Regions from separate parts of the Erwinia rhapontici genome, predicted to be linked through region 2. Evidence: predicted binding sites of a transcription regulator. Region 2 holds the regulator's gene; the other holds the start of a gene.
The links. Region 2 encodes ArgR, which controls arginine synthesis, uptake and breakdown. Its sites were predicted from a motif close to ANTGAATAAAAATACANT; they were not measured.

Region 1 (8,353 bases), 1.6 Mb from region 2:
CCAGCGGCACCGCGCTGGCACCACGCACGGGCGCAAAGTTCTCAGGTTTAAAGAAGACAAAGGAAGGGTTCTGCTCCAGCAGTTCGCGCACCTCAGCCGGGCTGTGCGTTTCGCCCCACTGACGGATAGCCTGCATCGACATGTCTTCGCGCTTCACTTCACCGCGGTCGATCAGAACTTTACCGATACTGCGATAAGGATGGCCATTCTTACCACCGTAGCCGAAGAACGTCAGCGGACGCCCATCCCCGTAGTCAACATAGCCGCTGCCCTGCACATCCATAATAAAGTTATCCATCAGCGAATTGCTGTAGCCCGCGATAAAGCGTTCATCCAGCGCACCACTGTAGATTTCCGCCCGGCTTGGCAGCTTCCTGCCCTTACTACGCGGTGGCATACGGTATAAAGGATACTGGAATTCACCCTGGCGGGTGTAACGCGCCTGAATCACCGGGGTGTAGTAACCGGTAAACTGAACGTTGCCATAATTGTCGGTGCCTTCCATCTGATAAGCATCCAGACCGAACTGGCGCAACTGACGAGTATCGCCCCCGGCCATCAGCCAGCTCTCGATGGCGCTATAGGTGCCGGACTGACGCGAATACATGCCCGCAGAGGAAAAGCGGATTTGAGAAACCTGGTCGGCAAAGTCTTTGCCATTCACCGGGCGCCCCTTCGCGTTGGGCTGATTGACCAGCGCCAGCGGTTGATTCAGTGTCCCATCCTTATACTGTTGCCCACGATCGGTGGGTTTCGACGAACACCCCGCCAGCAGCGCCAGCAGCGTGCCGGTCACCAGATATTTTGCCCAACCTGCTTTCATGCCTTCTTTACCTTTATACGGGAACCCTGCGCGAAGATAGCAAAGGCACCGCCATAATTAAATGCGCCTTCTGAAAAAGACCTGAGGCATTTGTGCAACATTCCAGCATCTGAGCGTAAAAATCCATCACAACCACGATTTTAGCCACTTATCTGCAAAAAGGGGTTGCAAGAAAACCCATCAGGCGTATAGTGCGCAACCACGGACGCGGGATGGAGCAGCCTGGTAGCTCGTCGGGCTCATAACCCGAAGGTCGTCGGTTCAAATCCGGCTCCCGCAACCAATTAACTGAAGTCTGTAAGATTGAGTTAAGCAGTAAAGAAGATAGTTGTCGTGATGGAAGCGACAAACCACGCGGACGCGGGATGGAGCAGCCTGGTAGCTCGTCGGGCTCATAACCCGAAGGTCGTCGGTTCAAATCCGGCTCCCGCAACCAATTATCCGTCGTGGGTGGGAAGTAAAAGTTGTTAAAGCGTTAATCGGACGCGGGATGGAGCAGCCTGGTAGCTCGTCGGGCTCATAACCCGAAGGTCGTCGGTTCAAATCCGGCTCCCGCAACCAATTAAACACCCTTAAGGGTGTTTTTTTGTATCTGTCGTTTGTCCCCCTCTTGCTGAATCACAGCGGAATCCTTTCCGCCTGTTGACTATTTATGCAGTGCCAGCGGCGCACCGTTAGCAAAATACGCTTTAATCCCTGCCAGAATGGAATCCGCCACCTGATGCTGAAAACGTGTGGTGCGTAATTTACGTTCCTCTTCGATATTGCTGATAAAGGCCGTTTCTACCAGAATCGAAGGGATATCCGGTGCTTTCAGTACCGCAAAACCTGCCTGATCCACCGTCCGCTTATGCAGATGGTTAATTTTTCCCATGCGCGACAACACCTCTTTACCAAACTTCAGGCTGTCGTTAATCGTCAGGCTCTGCACCATATCGAACATAGTGTGGTCGAGGTAACGGTCCCCGCTCCTGCTAACCCCCCCAATCAGATCGGATTCATTCTGCGTTTGTGCCAGAAAACGGGCAGCGGTACTGGTCGCCCCTTTCGTCGACAGCGCAAACACCGATGACCCGCGTGCCGCACGGCTGGTAAACGCATCAGCATGAATCGAGATAAACAGGTCGGCACGCTGCTTGCGCGCTTTCGCCACACGTACTTTCAGGGGAATAAACACATCTTCATTGCGCGTCATATAGGCACGCATATTCGGCTGCTTATCGATCAGCGCCTTCAGTCGTCGGCCAATCTTCAGCACCACATCTTTCTCGCGCGTTTTATGCTTACCGACTGCCCCGGAGTCTTCCCCGCCGTGGCCGGGATCGATCATGATGACAATGGGACGATCCCGACCCGCCTTACCGGGAAGCGGGGCAGCCGCTGGCTGGCTGCGTTCGAGATCGCCCTTGTTGTAATCTTCCAGCAATGCCAGTAGCGGATCATCATTGTGCTGCTGCGTTTGAACCGGATAGAGATCCAGTACCAGACGATTTTTGATCCCGGCAACCGGATCCAGCGTAAAAATACGCGGCGCAACGTTTTGCTTGAGCTCCAGCACCAACCGGACGGTGTTTTGGTCGAACTGGCCGACACGCGCATTTTTAATATAGGGGTCGTCCTGACGCACCAGATTACCCACGCTATTCAGCGCCGAATTCAGCCGGATATTGTCGATATCCACCACTACGCGATCGGGATTGCTGAGGGCAAACTGCTTATACTTAAGCGGCGTGTTGGACTCAATGGTCAGACGTGAATAGGTTGAAGAAGGCCAGAGGCGGATCGCCACCACATGGCCGCTGGCGGCCATGCCGACACGGCTGATGCTGAGTAACCAGGCTGCGCCTGCCCCTTGTAATAACCGCCGCCGGTTAAGTGAGGTTGAATCGGTCATGCCGCTCCTGATGCTTTACTGTGTTTAATAAAAAGCCAATAACAAAAATTTCGCAAAAACTTTAACGAATACACCAGGCAGTGTCACCCAAAAAAAGCGAATAAATGCAGGACATTAGCCACAGAGAAATGCGGTAGCAGGTGATAAGTAAGGATAAATGCCACTTGCACCCGGACGGATAAAAGAATAAAAATACACTTTTACCGAATAATAATTCAAAGAGGGTTTGCCGTGAAGGAACGTAGTACCGAGCTGGTCCAGGGATTCCGCCATACTGTTCCCTATATCAACGCCCACCGTGGTAAAACGTTTGTCATTATGCTGGGTGGTGAAGCCATCGAGCATGAGAACTTCTCAAGCATCGTCAATGATATCGGTCTGCTGCACAGCCTGGGTATCCGCCTGGTCGTGGTGTACGGTGCACGCCCGCAAATTGATGCCAGCCTCGCCGAGCGTAACCTCGAACCGCTCTACCATAAACATACCCGCGTTACGGATGCGCAGTCGCTGGAACTGGTGAAACAGGCCGCAGGCCGTTTGCAGCTGGATATCACTGCCCGCCTGTCGATGAGCCTCAATAACACGCCGTTACAGGGCGCACATATTAATGTGGTCAGCGGTAACTTTATTATTGCCCAGCCGCTGGGCGTGGATGATGGCGTGGACTACTGCCACAGCGGCCGTATTCGTCGTATCGATGAAGAAGCCATTCATCGCCAGCTGGACAGCGGTGCCATCGTGCTGATGGGCCCCGTTGCGGTTTCGGTCACCGGAGAGAGCTTCAACCTGACCTCTGAAGAGGTTGCCACCCAGCTGGCGATCAAACTGAAAGCTGAAAAAATGATCGGCTTCTGTTCCGAACAGGGCGTGACGAACAACGAAGGCAGTATTGTTTCCGAGCTATTCCCTAACGAAGCGCAGAAGCGTATTGAAGAGCTGGAAACCAGCGATGATTATCACTCCGGCACCGTGCGCTTCCTGCGTGGTGCCGTGAAAGCCTGCCGCAGCGGCGTGCGCCGCAGTCACCTGATTAGCTATCAGGAAGATGGCACCCTGTTGCAGGAGCTGTTCTCACGCGACGGTATCGGTACGCAGATTGTAATGGAGAGTGCCGAGCAGATCCGCCGCGCCACGATTAACGATATTGGTGGCATCCTGGAACTGATCCGCCCGCTGGAGCAGCAGGGCATTCTGGTGCGCCGCTCGCGCGAGCAGCTGGAAATGGAAATCGATAAGTTTACGATTGTTGAACGCGATAACCTGACCATCGGCTGCGCTGCGCTTTATCCATTCCCCGAAGAGCAGATCGGTGAAATGGCCTGCGTGGCAGTACACCCGGATTACCGCAGTTCGGCACGCGGCGAGGCACTGCTGGAGCGCGTAGCGTTACAGGCACGCCAGATGGGGTTAAAAAAACTGTTTGTGCTGACCACCCGCAGTATTCACTGGTTCCAGGAACGTGGTTTTGTCCCGGTGGATATCGAACTGCTGCCGGAAAGCAAAAAACAGATGTACAACTATCAGCGTCGTTCCAAAGTGCTGATGGTCGACCTGCGGGAAGCTAACGCCCATACGCGGCAGAGTTAATCGACGGGGCGAGGCATGCTCCGTTCGGTGTTAACCGGGACGGGCATACCCGTCCCCTACATTAGTGTTAACCGGTCCACCAGCCCACTGCGCCTTTGCGTGCGCATCTTCACTGCGGCGTTAAACACGCCTTTATCGGCGTACAGCGTTAGCTGCCGTTTGGCACGCGTGATGGCGGTATACACCAGCTCACGCGTCAGCACCGGCATGACCTGATTTGGCAACACCATCAGCGTATGTTCAAACTCCGATCCCTGCGACTTATGCACCGTCATCGCCCAGGCGCTGTCATGCGGCGGCAGGCGGCTCGGTTGCACGGCCTTGATGCTGCCATCGGGCAGTGGGAAAAACACTTTTAACTGCTGCTCGTCGTCCAGCATCGCAATACCGATATCGCCGTTAAACAACCCCAGCGCCCGGTCATTACGGGCAATCATCACAGGCCGCCCGACAAACCACTTGCCGTTCATCGCCACAACGCGGCGAATTAACCCCGCCTTGCGCAGCGACTGCTCAATGCGTTCATTCAGCCCGGCCACGCCAAATGGCCCTTCGCGCAGGGCACACAGCAGTTGGAATCGGCCAAACTCCGCCAAAACCTCAGCAGGCGGCGCTCCGGCGGCGAGCAATGTCAGATAGCCGCGATAACCCGCCACACAGTCATTCAACAGCTGCTGGTAATCCTCGCTGCTGCTCAGTGCCTGACGACGAATATCCGTAAATCCCCCGCTGAAGACCTGCTCAACCCGCTTCACCTCACCGGCGTTGACCGCCAGCGCCAGCTGGCCAATGCCCGATGACGCTGTAAAACGGTAGCTTTTCCGCAGCAGGCAGATCATATCGCGCACCACAGAGGCACTGGCATCCTCACGCCCGGCAACGTCACACCCCGTCAGACGCGTCAGTTCAGCGGCGCGCTCCAGGCTGTAACCGAATTCGGCACAGCGGCAGATATCCCCCAATACGGCACCCGCCTCTACCGAGGCAAGCTGGTCGCGGTCACCCAGGAAGATCACTCGTGCCTGTGAAGGCAGCGCCGCGATCAGGTTAGCCAGCATCGGCAGATCGACCATTGAGGCTTCATCCACCACCAGCACGTCCAGATGCAACGGATTACCCCGGTGGTAACGCATGCGTTGGCTGCCTGGCAGTGCGCCCAGCAGGCGGTGCAGCGTGGTCGCCTCCGTCGGAAAACGGCTGCGAATCTCCTCGTCCAGCGTCAGTTCCTGTAGCGTTTTTCCCAGTGACTCCGTGAGTCGGGCTGCCGCTTTCCCGGTTGGAGCTGCCAGTTCAATCCGTGGCGCCGTCACTGATAGCTCAATCAGGCTGGCGAGTAATTTCGCCACCGTTGTGGTCTTCCCGGTGCCCGGCCCGCCTGAAATCACTGCAACCTGACGGGTGAGCGCCACGGCAGCGGCAATTTTCTGCCAGTCGTCAGGCTGCTGGCCGAAATAGCGGTCAAGCGTCTGGCGCACCTGCGCCTCATCCAGTGCGACGGCATGCTGCTGGCGCTGCACAAACTGCGCCACTTCCCCTTCGCTCTGCCACATCCGGTGCAGATACAGCCGCTGTTGATGTAACACCAGCGGCGTCGCTGACTCCCCGTTGCTGACGGCGGTTTGTGCCAGTAATGTATCAGCCCAGTCCTGTGGTGCTCCTGCCGCCTGCCACAATGCCTGCGCCAGCTCCGGGTGACGGCCGGCAAAAAAAGCCTCAGGATGCAGTTGGTCCAGCGGCAGACAGACGTGCCCTTCCCCCGCATCGCGACTGACCAGTGCGGCCGCCAGCATCAGCGCCGGTTGCTCTGCTGTCGCCACCATCTGCGCAAACTGCACATCAAGGGGCCGCAATAGCCGCAGTCGCTGCGCCTGCTTTAATCCTTCTGTCAGCGTCATGCGCCCTGCTCCGCGTTGTTAGCAAACAGCTGGTCAAGCGCAGTGACAAAGTCTGCCTGGGGCCGCGTGCTGTAAATGCCATTGCTTCCCTCCGTCCCGTCCAGGCCACGCAGGAACAGATAAATCACGCCACCGAAATGACGTTCGTAGTCATAGTCCGCCAGACGGTGCCGCAGATAGCGATGCAGCGCCAGCGTGTAAAGCTGGTACTGCAGGTCGTAGCGATGTGACTGCATCGCCTGCGCCATAGCCGGACGCGTGTAAGCGCTACTGTCCTCACCCAGCCAGTTCGATTTGTAATCCAGCAGGTAATATTTTCCCTGCCAGCAAAAGATCAAGTCGATAAAGCCTTTCAGCATGCCCTGCACCTGATAAAAATCGAGCGGCGGGCAGTCAGCCGAAAGCGGGTCCTGGCGCACCACCTGGTCCAGTGCATCAGCCGTCAGAAGACGTGAAATCGGCAGATAAAATTGCAGCTCAACTCGCCGGGCTTCAGGTGCAAGCTGATCCAGGCTCACGCCACTGTCATTGAGCGGCGTATGCAAAATACGCCCGAGCCAGTCATGCATCACCGGATGCCAGGCCTCGTCCAGCCCCTGACGACTAAGCTGAAGCGCCAGCCAGTCATCTTCCAACGGTGCGGTAAATTCGAGGGTTTCGAACAATCCATGCAGGAAGGTGCCCGGTGCCGCTCCGCGCGGGAAAGTGTGCGGCGTAAGCTGTGGTAACAGCTCATCGCTGGCTTCGCCCACCGCATCAACATCCAGCCGGGGCAGCAGGTCCAGCGCGGGCGAATGCCCGTGCTGTTGCAGGCCGGAATAACTGGTCACTCGCCAGTCATCACGCAGGGTACGTTGTAACTGCTGGCTGCTCAGGCGCTGTGGGTCTTCGTGCTGTGGCTGCCACGGCGTATCGTCCGGTTCCTGCGGAATCACGACCGCGGTCGCATCACTTTGCAGGCTCAGCAGTGCCGTCCTTAATCCTGCGGCATCTGCCGCTTCGCCTTGCTGGATCAAGTAGCCCAACGCGCTGCGGTGCAGGTCACTGTCGCCCTCTTTTTTACGTGTGCCTTTAATCAGGGGAGCAATACCGACGCTACAATGGTAAACCGAGCGCGTCAGCGCCACATACAGCAGGCGCAAATCTTCTGCCAGCCTCTCCTGCTCGGCCAGCGCCACGCTCTCTTCCCCTTGTTGTAAGTCGAGCAACGCTTCGAAGGTCTGGCGATCGTGATAGACGCCGTTTTCCGCCTCGCGGAAGTTGGCAACAAATGGCAACCACACCAACGGATACTGTAAACCTTTCGATTTATGGATGGTGACAATCTGCACCAGGTTACGATCGCTCTCCAGACGCAACTGCTGGTTAGCCACTTGCCCGTCCGGCTGTTCCACCTGCTGAGCAAGCCAACGCACCAGCGCATGTTCACTGTCGAGGGTGGCTGCAGCCTCCTGCAACAGTTCACCCAGATGCAACAAATCGGTCAGACGGCGTTCCCCGCTGTCGGACGCCAGGAGATTTTCCGCAATATGCCGTTTCATCATCAGCTCACGCAGCATCGGCAGCACGCCACGCTTTAACCAGCGCTGTCGATACTCGGCAAATTCATCCACCAGGGCATCCCAGGCCCGTTCGTCCTGGTTCAGCGCATCCAGTGCCCGGGCATCAAGGCCCAGCAGGCTGCTGGCCAGCGCACTGCGCAGAACACGCTCCTGCTCCGGTGCCAGCACCGCCTGCAACAGCCACAGCATTTCGCGGGCTTCCGGTGTGGTAAATACGCTGTCACGGTTGGAGAGATACACCGAGGGGATTGCCAGGCCGTTTAATGCCTCACGCATCACCGAGGCCTCACTACGGCTACGCACCAGAATCGTGATATCCGAGGCACGCACCGCCTGCTGTTTACCGGCCTTACCGATCAGCGCGGTGCCCTGCTGCCCGGCACTGAGCCAGCGGCGAATTTCCGCGGCACACTGGCGCGCCATAAACTGCTGGTAATCACTGACCCCGACGCCCTCACCGGGCTGTAACCAGAACTGCAAAGCCGGCTGTTCTGCTCCCTCCAGGCTAAAGCTCAGGGTGGCGTTCGGCGCTGCCGGGCTGACGGTAATAAAAGGGATATCATTGAATAAAAACGGGTTTACCTGGTGCAAA
Region 2 (8,353 bases):
CGTTACCAGAAAGCGCTGGAAGAGGCGGAAGCGGATGTTGCCTACTACCAGGCGGTACTGAGTGAAAAGCGCCGTGAAGCCGCGCGTCGTAATCAGCTGGGCATCTCGGCCATGTCGCGTGAAGCGATTGATCAAGCCAACAGTGATTATCAAACCACGGAACACCAGCTGGCGAAAGCCGTCGCCACCCGCGACCTGTCGAAGCTGGACCTGGAACGTACCACGGTAAAAGCACCCGCAGCGGGCTGGATCACCAACCTGAATGTTTACACGGGTGAGTTTATTACCCGCGGTTCAACGTCGGTGGCGCTGGTGAAGCAGAACTCCTTCTATGTGCTAGCCTACCTGGAAGAGACCAAACTGGATGGCATCCGTCCGGGTTATCGTGTCGAAATTACACCGCTGGGCAGCAACCATGTCCTGCATGGCTCGGTCGACAGTGTGGCCGCTGGTGTAACCAACAGCAGCAGTACGGTTGATGGTAAAGGGATGGCGACGATTGACTCCAACCTTGAGTGGGTACGTCTGGCACAGCGTGTGCCGGTGCGAATTCACCTTGACCAGCAGCCGGGTAACCTCTATCCGTCGGGTACCACGGCGACCGTAGTGGTCACAGGCGCGCAAGACCGTCAGGATAAAGATATGTCACCGCTGATGAAGCTGATGCATCGCCTGCGCGAGTTTGGTTGAGGCGGGGCGAATGATGCAGTGGTATCGTCTGCGCTTTCCCATCAAACTGACTTTTGCCATTTTACTGGCGCTGTTTGTCGGCTTTGAATTTAACCTGGAAACTCCGCGCTGGGCGGTGATGACGGCAGCTATCGTTGCCGGGGGCACCGCTTTTGCCGCCGGAGGCGACCCCTTCTCCGGTGCGTTGCGCCATCGCGGCATGTTGCGCATTATCGGCACCTTTATTGGCTGCATTGCTGCCGTGGTGATCATGGTGGCCACCATTCGTGCGCCCGTAGTGATGTTGTTGCTGTGCTGCATCTGGGCGGGTGTCTGCGTGTGGGTTTCTTCACTGATGAAGGTGGAAAACTCTTATGCACTGGGCCTGGCGGGCTACACCGCGCTGATTATCGTGGTCAGCGTGGATGCTAACGGCTCGCTGCTGCTGGCCCCGCAGTTTGCCGTTGAGCGCTGTAGTGAAATCATTATCGGTATTGTCTGCGCTATTCTGGCTGACATGCTGTTCTCACCGCGTTCGATTAAACAGGATATTGATCGGGAAATTGATGCTCTTCTGGTTGAGCAGTACCGGTTGATGCAGCTCTGCGTGTCACATGCGGACAAAGATGAGGTTGATAAATGCTGGGCGGGGCTGGTACGCCGCACCACCGCGCTGAACGGTATGCGCACCCATCTGATGATGGAGTCAGGGCGCTGGCAGAAAGTGGATCGCCGTCTGCGCGTATTGAATACCCTGTCGCTGACGTTGATTACCCAGGCCTGTGAAACCTTCCTTATCCAGAACACCCGGCAAGAATATGTTCCTTCCCAGTTTCATCTGTTCTTCGAAAAGCCGGTTAATAATATTGCGGATATCCATAAGCGGATGAAAGTGATGCGCAGGGTGATTACCGCCAGCGGCAGTAAAAATACGCCGACGACCATTCGCACCTGGGTGGGGGCGGCCAGTCGCTATCTGCTGCTGCTGAAAGGGATCCACACCAATAGCCGTATCAGCCGCATAGAAGAAGATCTCCTGAATGCGGAACCCGTAGTCAAAATGCGTTCGGCTGAAAACCGTCATGCGTTGGTTAACGGCTTACGTACGTTTGTCGCGATTGCCGTTGGTTCACTCTTCTGGCTGTGGACCGGTTGGACCTCCGGCAGCGGTGCGATGGTGATGCTGGCAGTGATTACCTCACTGGCGATGCGCACGCCCAACCCGCTCATGGTCGCCAAAGACTTTCTCTACGGCATGATTGTCGCTATTCCTCTGGGGTCACTGTATTACATGGTGGTGATGCCAAATACCCAGCAAAGTATGCTGCTGTTATGCATCGCTCTGGGTATCATCGCGTTTATCTGCGGCATTCTGATCCAGCGGCGGCAGATCGGTACGCTGGGGGCGCTGGTGGGGACCATTAATATCCTGACGCTTGATAATCCGATGAAGTTTGAAGTCAGCTTGTTTCTCGACAGTGCGCTCGGCCAGGCGATCGGCTGCTTTGTTGCCTTGCTGGTGATCCTGCTGATACGCGATACCTCGAAAGCACGCGTCGGACGGACGCTACTTAATCGCCTGATGTATGCTGCGGTCTCTGCGCTGACGACTAACCCGGCACGGCGTAAAGAGAACCACTTGCCTGCGCTCTATCAGCAACTCTTTATGCTGCTGAATATCTTCCCCGGTGACATCGACAAATACCGGCTGGCGCTGACGCTGATCATTGGTCATCAACGTATGCGTGATGCCGATGTGCCCGTAAATGCCGATCTCTCTGCGTTCCACAAGCAGATGCGCCATACCGCTGACCGGGTTATCTCCTCCAGCAGTGAAATTAAAAAACGCCATTACTTTGAACGCTTGCTGGCAGAGTTTGAGATCTATCAGCAAAAGCTGGAACAGTATGACGCCCCGATCGGTGTGACCGAGCCGGTTGCACGACTGGCTGCGATGCTGAAAAAATATCAGAATACCCTGATCGAGATTTGATCACCTCGCTGACAGCATCCGCTGTCAGCGCTTTTCCTTGCCTGATTCCTTTCTCTGATGCCACTCCGTCATAAAACGACCGTCATTTGCCATCTATACTTATTGCCAGGCAAATGAAAACCGTATCAGGAGACAACGATGGCCCTCTCAACGCTTAAGGATAACGAACTGTTTCAGACTGGCTTTCTGGTCAATGGCCGCTGGCAGCAGGCGACGAACACCTTTGACGTGCTCAACCCCGCGACCGGGGAAGTGATTGCTCAGGTGGCAAAAGCGGGCAAAACAGAAACTGAGCAGGCCATTGCGGCAGCGGCAGCGGCTTTCCCGGGCTGGCGTGCCCAGACCGCCAAACAACGCGCGGAAATTCTGCAACGCTGGTATCAGCTTATCCTTGAAAACAAAGCCTGGCTGGGGCGTCTGATGACCGCCGAACAGGGTAAACCATTAAAAGAGGCAGAGGGCGAGGTGGAGTATGCTGCCAGCTTCATTCAGTGGTTTGCTGAACAGGCGAAGCGTGCGAATGGTGAAATCATTCCTCCGGCAAAGCCGGGCAGCCGCATTCTTGCCACGCGTGAACCTGTTGGGGTGGTTGCCGCCATTACACCGTGGAATTTCCCCATGGCCATGCTGACTCGCAAACTGGGTCCGGCGCTGGCTGCTGGCTGTACCGGCGTGATCAAACCCGCTAATAACACGCCGCTTTCTGCCTTCGCCTTGCTGGCGCTGGCGAAAAAAGCGGGCGTGCCCGATGGCGTTCTGAATGCAGTCGCCGGCGATACGCAGGCGATCAGTGATGCCATTATGGCGAGCAATCAGGTGCGGAAAATCTCCTTTACCGGTTCCACACAAGTTGGCAAGTTGCTGATGCGCAATGCGGCCGAGACGCTGAAAAAGGTTTCAATGGAGCTGGGGGGCAACGCACCCTATATCGTCTTTGACGATGCGGATATTGATGCGGCGGTGAAAGGGGCGATTGCTAATAAATTCCGTAATGCCGGGCAGGTCTGCGTCAGCGTGAATCGCTTCTTTATCCATAACCGTGTTTACGATCGCTTCGTTAGTCAACTGGCGGAGGAAGTGAAAAAGCTGAAGGTGGGTAACGGAATGGAAGAGGGCGTGGTGATCGGGCCGCTAATAGACGCCTCCGCGCTTAAAAAAGTCGAAGAACATGTCAACGATGCCGTGGCACAAGGCGGCAGGCTGGTGACCGGTGGTGCGCGTCATGCGCTGGGGGGGAATTTCTGGCAACCCACCGTGATTGCGGAAGCGAATGAAACCATGAAACTGGCCCATGAAGAGACCTTCGGTCCGGTGGCCGCGTGCTTCCGTTTTGATACGGAAGAAGAGGTCGTCCGCCGGGCGAATGATACCGAGTTTGGTCTGGCCGCCTACTTCTATACACAAAATCTGCAGCGGGTATTCCGCGTCTCTGCCGCGCTGGAAAGTGGCATGGTGGGAGTGAATGAGTGTGCGGTCTCTACTGAGTTGGCGCCGTTCGGTGGCATCAAAGCCTCCGGACTGGGGCGGGAAGGTTCGGTTCTGGGGCTTGAAGAGTTTATGGAAGTCAAAGCCCTGCATATTGGTGGGCTGTAGCCCCACGCCCGGTTGTGTGTCCTGCGGAGCAGCCAGCATGAGAAAAGAGAGTTTCGATTTTAATGTGATTGTCGACCAGGCGCATTTCTACCGCCAGTTCAGTGAACGGTTTGCATTAACGGCGAGTGTGATAAGCGATTTGGATAGCCTGTGGGATGCCATCATTCAGCCGCAGGTGCCGCTACCGCTGGAGATTGAGTTTATCCATCTGGGAAGTGGTCAGAAACGACGATATGGCGCACTGATTTTGCTCTTTGATGAAGCGGAAGAGGAACTTGAGGGCCAGCTCCGCTTTAACGTCAGGTAAAAAGGGCAAAAAAAGGGCCCCGGCGAACGGGGCCAAAAAGGTCGTCTGGCCTGCCCATCATGGGCAGTGCATTGACGAGGAATTACTTATAGAGCTCGGCGGTGGCGTGCCAGCTGTCCTGATTACGTGCTTCAATAATGCGATAAGCACTGGCACCTTCACGATCGGCTTTTTGTGACAGCTGCTGACGAATATCCGACGGTGTACCCGCCACGCCACTCAACGTAATTGTCCCCGCAGATTGCAGATTTTCAGCCTGTTGGCTGTTGACCAGCTGTGCAGCAGATGCGCCAAAGCTGACGACAGAAAACAGACCCAATGCAGCGATGGTTGTTTTAATTTTCATGATTAATCTCCTCATTGTGACCAACAACCTGCGGATTCAACATCATGACCGCAGTCATGTCACGGATGGGTGCAGCAGCACCCGATACGATGTTATTTATACAGTTCAGCGGTGGCGTGATAGTTACCGTCGTTACGTGCTTCGATGACACGGTAAGAGGTTGCGCCCTGCTGGTCCGCTTTCTCTGACAGCGCATGACGGATATCCATTGGCGTTCCGTCGATACCGCTGACGCTTACGGTGCCGACAGATTGCAGGTTCTGGCTGGCGACCTGCTCATTGGTCACCAGATTCGCGGCGCTGGCGCCGAATGACAGAACAGAAGCAAGACTCAATGCAGCGATGGTAAAAGTGGTTTTCATGATGATGACTCCAGAATTAGGGTTTCGCGGTAACCGAAAGGGCTTAAAAGCGTTTTTTATACTTGGGGTTACCGTATTTCATTAATTAATTAACTAATAAATAGACGTCCAGGTGACTGACTGAATTATTTGTACAATTCCGCTGTCGCGTGCCAGTTACCGTTCTCATAGTCTTCGATAACGCGGTAAGCGCTGGCGCCTTTCTCAGTTGCTTTATTATTCAGAGCCTGATGGATATCCATCGGCGATCCGGCGACACCGCTGACGCTAATGACGCCGATAGATTGCAGATTCTTAGCCTGATCGGCGTTAACAGATTCAGCGGCAAAAGAACCAAATGACAGCGCAGATAACACGCTCAATGCAGCAATAGTAGTTTTAACGTTCATGATATTTTCCTCGTCAACTGTTTTTATCTTTTTACGTACTGTGATTTGCATCACGAAAACAAGTATAGATCTAATAACGTAAAAAATTAATAGCATGCTAATAATTTTTTGTTGGGATTCTTCTGGCGTTATGGCATTTTTAATAACCAGCCGTTATAAAAAACGCTTATATTTTACCCAGCCCCTGTTAAATACGTGTAAAAACATCGCACTGCGTGATATTAGCGATTTGTGCGCTTATTAGGGGTTGATCACATTGCTGAAATAATTTTTGGCAGTGGTAGCCGCAAGGAACCGGGTGAGAAGGGAGTGGGATATGCTGCTGTTGGTTGTTTTATCAGGGAAATAAAAAAGGGCCGATCAGTATCAGCCCTAAGTAAAATGCATGGACAGCGGGTGTTGCCGCCAGGTTAACGCCAGTGGTGCCTTATAACTCTTGCTCGAAGAGTACCAGCACCGCATCGTAGAGTTGCTTCACCGAGAAGGCGCGTGCAGGCGTAATAAAGATGGTGTCATCTCCGGCGATGGTTCCAAGAATACCTTCTGCTTTACCCAGTGAATCCAGCAGGCGTGCAATCAACTGTGCGGCACCCGGGCTGGTGTGAATCACAACCAGTGCATCGTTAAAGTCGATATCCAGTACCAGGTTTTTTAGCGGACTGGTGGTGGTCGGCACGCCCAGTTCTGCTGGCAGGCAGTAAACCATCTCCATTTTTGCATTGCGCGTGCGCACTGCGCCGAACTTCGTCAGCATACGTGACACTTTCGACTGATTGATATTCTCGAAGCCTTCTTCTTGCAGTGCGCTGACAATCTCGCCCTGCGAGCTGAATTTTTCTTCCTTGAGTAAGGCTTTGAATGCCTTGATCAGGTCTTCTTGTTTTGATGGGTTACGCATAGGTTACCGATAAAAGGGGGGTTATCAAGGGATACCCTCAGCGGGATATTACATTAATATGCAATAAAATGAATGTTTATGCAAATGAGAAATCGGGCGCGGAGCCATTCAAGGCCGTCTCCGCAACAGTTTACCAAATTTTATCGGCGAAAAAAAACGTGCTGACGCCGTGCTGAAATGCGCACTTTGTGAACACTTTGTTATAATGTTGAGGTTGTTCCACAACGCGCTAAAGGTGTAATGTAACGCCCAATCACGATGTATTTGTATACTGATTTCCCGGCACATGTAATGTTCAAAAAATAATAAGGAGTTTAGGATGAAAGTTGCGGTCCTCGGTGCAGCAGGTGGTATTGGTCAGGCTTTGGCCCTCCTGCTTAAAACTCAGCTTCCGGCAGGCTCAGAACTCTCCCTCTATGATATCGCTCCGGTTACCCCCGGTGTCGCGGTTGATTTAAGCCATATCCCTACAGCAGTCAAAATTGAAGGTTTCAGCGGTGAAGATGCGACTCCTGCGCTTAAGGGTGCTGACGTAGTGCTGATTTCTGCTGGTGTTGCACGTAAACCTGGTATGGATCGTTCAGATCTTTTCAACGTAAATGCCGGCATTGTGCGTAATCTGATTGAGCAGGTCGCCTCAACCAGCCCAAAAGCACTGATTGGTATCATCACAAACCCGGTCAATACCACGGTAGCGATTGCTGCTGAAGTGCTGAAGAAAGCAGGTGTTTACGACAAAAATAAACTTTTTGGTATCACGACCCTCGATATCATTCGTTCGAACACATTTGTTGCTGCCTTGAAAGGCAAGCAGCCTGAAGAACTCAATGTGCCGGTGGTTGGTGGACACTCCGGCGTGACGATCCTGCCATTGCTGTCGCAGATCCCTGGCGTGACATTTACCGAGCAGGAAGCCGCTGAACTGACGAAACGTATTCAGAATGCGGGTACTGAAGTGGTCGAGGCAAAAGCGGGTGGCGGCTCTGCAACTTTGTCGATGGGCCACGCGGCTGCGGTCTTTGGTTTGTCTCTGGTGCGTGCTCTGAAAGGCGAAAGCAACATTGTTGAATGTGCTTATGTTGAAGGAGATGGCGAGTATGCGCGTTTCTTCTCACAGCCGTTGCTGCTGGGCAAAAACGGTATTGTCGAACGTCGTCCGATCGGTGCACTGAGTGCGTTTGAACAGCAGTCGCTGGATGGCATGTTGGACACGCTGAAGAAGGATATTACTCTCGGCGAAGAGTTCGTTAAGTAACTTACCCCTTCATATATGGCACCCGTAGCGGTGCTGTTCACCCCGGCTCTGTCCGGGGTGGATGTCTGTCAAACTACTGCGTCTGATTCTCTTCCGGGTATTCCTGAACCGTGACTGGCAGCGTCATCTTTTTACCCTCACGGCTGATTTCTACGTTAATCACCGTTCCCGGGCGTATTTCCGCCACCTGATCCATCGTTTCCAGCGGTGAAGCCGCCTGAACGTTGTTGACCCGGGTAATCGTGTCATTGACATGAATACCGGCAATATCGGCGGGCCCACCAGCTTTAACATAGGTAACGACGATACCCTGAAGCTGAGGGTGCTCTATTCCTGTCTCCAGCCCACTGGAGCGTCGGAATTCCTGGCCCGTGATACCGATATAGCCACGGATCACCCGACCATCGCGGATCAGCTTTTCCATCACCTTAGTCGCCAGTTTGGTGGGGATAGCAAACCCCAGCCCTTCCGGTGTTTCACCGTTGCTACTTTTATCAAACGATAGCGTATTAATCCCCATCAGTTCACCCAGAGAATTAAT

Region 1: argA (amino-acid N-acetyltransferase) is a predicted target of ArgR. The motif match lies at 2,899-2,916, and genes of this name have one in related genera.

The regions. Positions count from the first base shown of each region.
Region 1 covers NZ_CP085627.1:3,962,099-3,970,451, forward strand. Annotated here, with positions in the region: gene mltA (murein transglycosylase A) at 1-823, opposite strand, end outside; tRNA gene LJN55_RS18330 (tRNA-Met) at 1,030-1,106, shown strand; tRNA gene LJN55_RS18335 (tRNA-Met) at 1,183-1,259, shown strand; tRNA gene LJN55_RS18340 (tRNA-Met) at 1,308-1,384, shown strand; gene amiC (N-acetylmuramoyl-L-alanine amidase AmiC) at 1,470-2,717, opposite strand; gene argA (amino-acid N-acetyltransferase) at 2,949-4,304, shown strand; gene recD (exodeoxyribonuclease V subunit alpha) at 4,361-6,199, opposite strand; gene recB (exodeoxyribonuclease V subunit beta) at 6,196-8,353, opposite strand, start outside.
Region 2 covers NZ_CP085627.1:529,676-538,028, forward strand. Annotated here, with positions in the region: gene aaeA (p-hydroxybenzoic acid efflux pump subunit AaeA) at 1-690, shown strand, start outside; gene aaeB (p-hydroxybenzoic acid efflux pump subunit AaeB) at 704-2,662, shown strand; gene LJN55_RS02415 (NAD-dependent succinate-semialdehyde dehydrogenase) at 2,801-4,255, shown strand; gene LJN55_RS02420 (barstar family protein) at 4,293-4,562, shown strand; gene yhcN (peroxide/acid stress response protein YhcN) at 4,645-4,908, opposite strand; gene yhcN (peroxide/acid stress response protein YhcN) at 5,001-5,270, opposite strand; gene yhcN (peroxide/acid stress response protein YhcN) at 5,396-5,659, opposite strand; gene argR (transcriptional regulator ArgR) at 6,087-6,557, opposite strand; gene mdh (malate dehydrogenase) at 6,877-7,812, shown strand; gene degS (outer membrane-stress sensor serine endopeptidase DegS) at 7,886-8,353, opposite strand, start outside.